DNA from 2 places in the Streptomyces sp. NPDC031379 genome. Region 1 is predicted to be linked to the other one. Evidence: riboswitches for the same ligand, from Rfam matches in the RefSeq annotation. Region 1 holds a riboswitch; the other holds the start of a gene.

Region 1 (2,444 bases):
AGCGGGACCCGGAGCCCGCCGAGCGGCAGTGGCGGGCCGGGCAGGACGTGCGGCACGCTGAGTGGGGACCCGGGTGGGTGCAGGGGAGCGGGGTGGGGCGGGTCACCGTGCGGTTCGAGACGCCGCAGTCCTTGCCGGGGCGGGTGCGGACGTTTCTCGTCGACGATCCTGCGCTGGAGCCGGCGGAGCCGTTGCCCTTGGTGGCGGATCTCGCCCGCCCACCCGTCCGACTCGGTCCGCCGAGTGCCGACTGACGCGCGGCTCCGCCCCGGACCTCGAGTCGGATTCGGTGGAGGCGGGGCGGTGCAGGGGTTTGTCAGGGGCTCGGTCGGTCGAGCGGTGGCTGACACGCGGCTCCGCCCCGGACCCGAGGTGGTTCGGTGGGTGCGGGGCGGTCCGGCGGGGGTGGGTCAGGATTCCTCCGTGCCTGCCAGTCTGCCGAAGTCGTGGTCGGGGAACGGGGGAGGCGGGGCGAGGTCGAGGCCGTAGTGGTGATAGAGCTGGAGTTCCTGCTCGGGGGAGAGGTGGCGGCCCACGCCGAAGTCGGGGGCGTCCTTGATGAGGGCACGGTCGAAGGGGACCCGGAGGGCGCCGTCGATCAGTTCGCTCGGCTCCAGCGGGACGAAGGCGTCCCGGGAGAACAGGCCGGTACGTATGGCCGCCCACTCGGGCACGCCGGTCGCGTCGTCGAGATACACCTCGTCGATGGTGCCGATCTTGGTGCCAGTGCGGTCGAACGCCTTGCGGCCGATCAGGTTGCGCGGATCGATGTCGGTCTGCACGGTCCCTCTCCCTCCACGTGGTCGCAACTCATCCGTAAGCACTACAAAAGAGCACAATCAGGGAGGCGGCCACTCGAAGGCTCAGGCGTTGACCTCGCTGGTAGGCTGACAGCGGCTGCTGACCCCATGCGGGAGAGTCCTCCGATCATCTCGGAGGCGCCGAAGGAGCAAATCCTCCCCGGAATCTCTCAGGCACACGTACCGCACGGACGAGGTCACTCTGGAAAGCAGAGCGGGTGTCGACGGCGTCCGCTCTCACCGACGGTGAAAGCCGGGTCCCTCGGGCGCCCGGTGAAGCTCTCAGGTTGAGATGACAGAGGGGGAGGCCGTCGGGGTATCCGTACCGGGGTGCCCCTCGAAGGTCGCGTCAGACCAGGAGGCCTCCGCAATGACCGCCCATCGCACTCCGCTCTCCGAACTCGAGCAGGGCATCCCCTTCGAGCAGCGCCACATCGGACCCGACCAGGAAGCGCGGGCCAAGATGCTCGCGCACATCGGCTACGGCTCCCTCGACGAGCTGACCGCCGCCGCCGTCCCGGACGTGATCAAGAACGCCGACGCCCTGGACCTGCCGGGCGCCCGCACCGAGGCAGAGGTGCTCGCCGAGCTGCGCTCGCTCGCCGATCGCAACCAGGTTCTCGGTTCCATGATCGGGCTGGGGTACTACGGGACGTTCACCCCGCCGGTCATCCTGCGCAACGTCATGGAGAACCCGGCCTGGTACACGGCCTACACGCCGTACCAGCCGGAGATCTCCCAGGGCCGCCTGGAGGCCCTGCTGAACTTCCAGACCGTGGTCGCCGAGCTGACCGGACTGCCCACCTCCGGTGCCTCCCTGCTGGACGAGGGCACGGCCGCCGCCGAGGCGATGGCGCTGTCCCGGCGCATGGGCAAGAACAAGAAGGGCCTGTTCCTGGTCGACGCGGACGCGCTGCCGCAGACCATCGCCGTCATCGAGACCCGCGCCGAACCGACCGGCGTGGAGGTCGTCGTCGCCGACCTCAGCGACGGCATCCCGGCCGAGATCGCCGCACGCGAGATCAACGGCGTGCTGATCCAGTACCCGGGCGCCTCCGGTGCCGTACGGGACATCAAGCCGGTCATCGACCAGGCGCACGAGCTGGGCGCCCTCGTCACCGTCGCCGCCGACCTGCTCGCACTGACCCTGCTGACCTCGCCGGGCGAGCTGGGCGCGGACATCGCCGTCGGCACCACCCAGCGCTTCGGCGTGCCGATGGGCTTCGGCGGGCCGCACGCCGGCTACATGGCGGTGCAGGAGAAGTTCGCGCGCAGCCTGCCCGGCCGGCTCGTGGGTGTCTCCGTCGACGCCGACGGCCACAAGGCCTACCGGCTCGCGCTGCAGACGCGTGAGCAGCACATCCGCCGTGAGAAGGCCACCAGCAACATCTGTACCGCGCAGGTGCTGCTCGCCGTGATGGCCGGCATGTACGCGGTCTACCACGGTCCGGAGGGCCTGCGGACCATCGCCCGCCGCACCCACCGCTACGCCACGATCCTCGCCGAGGGCCTGCGGGCCGGCGGTGTCGAGATCGTCCACGGCACCTACTTCGACACCGTCACCGCGCGCGTGCCCGGCAAGGCCGCCGAGGTCGTCGCCGCCGCCCGCGCGGGCGGCGTCAACCTGCGTCCGGTCGACGCCGA
Region 2 (2,444 bases), on a different contig from region 1:
CCGCGCCCAGTGTCTACTTCTGGCGCTTGTAGAACGGCAGTGCCACGACCTCGTACGGCTCGTGGCTGCCCCGGATGTCCACGCCGACGCCCTCGGTGCCGGGCGCCGCGTGCGCCGCGTCGACGTAGGCGATGGCGATCGGCTTGCCCAGGGTGGGGGAGGGGGCGCCGGAGGTGACCTCGCCGATCACCGCGCCGCCCGCGACGACGGCGTACCCGGCGCGCGGGACGCGACGGCCCTCGGCGACCAGGCCCACGAGCACCCGCGGCGGGTTCTGCTCGGCCCGCGAGGCGGCCTCGGTGAGCGCCTCGCGCCCCACGAAGTCGCCCTCCTTCTCGAACTTGACCACCCGGCCGAGCCCGGCGTCGAAGGGGGTGAGCGAGGTGGTCAGCTCGTGCCCGTACAGCGGCATGCCCGCCTCCAGGCGCAGCGTGTCCCGGCAGGACAGGCCGCACGGGACCAGGCCGACGCCCTCGCCCGCCTCGGTCAGCGCCTGCCACAGCTGCACGGCGTGCTCCGGCTTGACGAACAGCTCGAAGCCGTCCTCGCCGGTGTAGCCGGTACGGGCGATCAGCGCGGGCACACCGGCGACGGTGCCGGGCAGGCCGGCGTAGTACTTCAGGCCGTCCAGGTCGGCGTCGGTGAGGGACTTCAGGATGCCGGGGGACTCCGGGCCCTGCACGGCGATCAGCGCGTAGGCGTCGCGGTCGTCGCGGACCTCGGCGTCGAAGCCCTCCGCCCGCTCGGTCAGCGCGTCCAGCACCACCTGGGCGTTGGAGGCGTTGGCCACGACCATGTACTCGGTCTCGGCCAGGCGGTAGACGATCAGGTCGTCCAGGATGCCGCCGTCGGCCTGGCAGATCATGGTGTAGCGGGCGCGGCCGACGCCGACGGAGGCGATGTTGCCGACCAGCGCGAAGTTCAGGAGGGCGGCCGCCCCGGCGCCGGTGACGGTGATCTCGCCCATGTGCGAGAGGTCGAAGAGACCGGCCCTGGTCCGCACCGCGAGGTGCTCGTCGCGCTCGGAGCCGTAGCGCAGGGGCATGTCCCAGCCGGCGAAGTCGGTCATCGTCGCACCGAGCGAGCGATGCAGCGCGTCCAGCGCGGTGTGGCGCAGCTCAGTGGGTTCGGTACTGCTCATCGGTCGGTCGTCTCCCAAGGCACACGGACGGGGCGAGGAACGTTCCTCCCCATCTGTCATCGGAACCTGAGAGGTTCGCCACGACCGCCACAGGGACGATCACGGCTTGCACCTTGGGTGGAGCCACTGTCACAGCGACCCGCTTTTCAGATGTGCCTCGCCCGCGCGGTAACGGGGCCTGAGAGATTCAAGGGAGGGACTTGCTCCTTCGGCGCCCCAGTGACCTGGGGACTCTCCCGCGCGGATTCAAGCGGCCGGTATGCAGTTGGCGGGCACATCATTGCACGCCGGGCCCCCGCCCGTCAGGGTCCGCTTCTGTAACCGACCTGTGGCAGTACGCGCACCGAACCGCCGACCCTCCGCCATTACCTTCTCTTTACACACAGCGGGCATGGGTATGACCGAGCCCACAGGGGAGGACGATCACGGTGAAGAGGACCACGGCGTACGCCGCCGCACCCGCCACCACGACCGGCGTCGCGGTGCCGAAGCAGCCCTCCGCCTCCGCCCGCGAGCGCTGCGCGGAGCGCCCCGCCCCGGTCGTCCGCGATCTGCGCGACCGGGCCGGCCGCAGCCCCCGCGCCCTGGTCTTCGACCCCCGTGACGTCGTCGTGGTCACCGGCCTGCCGGGCAGCGGCAAGTCCACGCTGATGCACCGCGCGGTCTCCGGCCGGCGCATCGACTCCCAGGACGCCCGCGACCGCTTCGCGGCACGTGTGCCCCGCGGCCTGCCGTACGCCCTCTACCGCCCCCTGGTCCGCCTCGCCCACTACACCGGACTGCGCCGCGCGCTGCGCACCGAGGAGGGCGTCGTCGTGCACGACTGCGGCACCCAGACCTGGGTGCGCGCCTGGCTCGCCCGCGAGGCCCGCCGCCGCGGCGGCACCCTGCATCTGCTGCTGCTCGACGTCACACCCGAGACCGCCCGCGCGGGGCAGCGCGAGCGCGGCCGGGGCGTCTCCCGCTACGCCTTCCGCCGCCACCGCCGTACGACCGCCCGGCTGCTCGGCGCGGTCGAGCGGGGCGAACTGCCCGCGGGCTGCGGCTCGGCGGTCCTGCTGGACCGGGCCGCGGCGGACACCCTGCGCCGCATGGCCTTCTCCAGCTGATCCCCGTGGGCACTGTCGCAGCCACCCGCTAGCCTTTTGAGCCACAGCATGGTTCCCAGCAGGCGGTAGGCAGATGGACTTCCCGGCGGACATTCCCGCGGACTTCCCGGCACAGACGCACCCCCACCCGCACGGCGGTTGGCCCGGCAACGAACTGGAGGAGGTGCTCTCGGCCTCCCTCGGCGTTCCCGCCG

The links. Region 1 has a riboswitch for glycine ahead of gcvP (aminomethyl-transferring glycine dehydrogenase). Riboswitches for the same ligand answer to the same signal wherever they lie in the genome.
Region 2: it holds a riboswitch for glycine, as region 1 does, so the genes downstream of both, gcvT (glycine cleavage system aminomethyltransferase GcvT) here and gcvP (aminomethyl-transferring glycine dehydrogenase) in region 1, are expected to answer to the same signal.

Annotation. Positions count from the first base shown of each region.
Region 1 covers NZ_JBVIIT010000006.1:10,274-12,717, forward strand. The annotation lists gene ACZ5CW_RS10280 (DNA polymerase IV) at 1-254, shown strand, start outside; gene ACZ5CW_RS10285 (PRC-barrel domain-containing protein) at 411-782, opposite strand; glycine riboswitch at 902-996, shown strand; gene gcvP (aminomethyl-transferring glycine dehydrogenase) at 1,171-2,444, shown strand, end outside.
Region 2 covers NZ_JBVIIT010000028.1:51,122-53,565, forward strand. The annotation lists gene gcvT (glycine cleavage system aminomethyltransferase GcvT) at 14-1,141, opposite strand; glycine riboswitch at 1,185-1,297, opposite strand; glycine riboswitch at 1,298-1,390, opposite strand; gene ACZ5CW_RS33705 (AAA family ATPase) at 1,570-2,250, shown strand; gene ACZ5CW_RS33710 (enhanced serine sensitivity protein SseB) at 2,324-2,444, shown strand, end outside.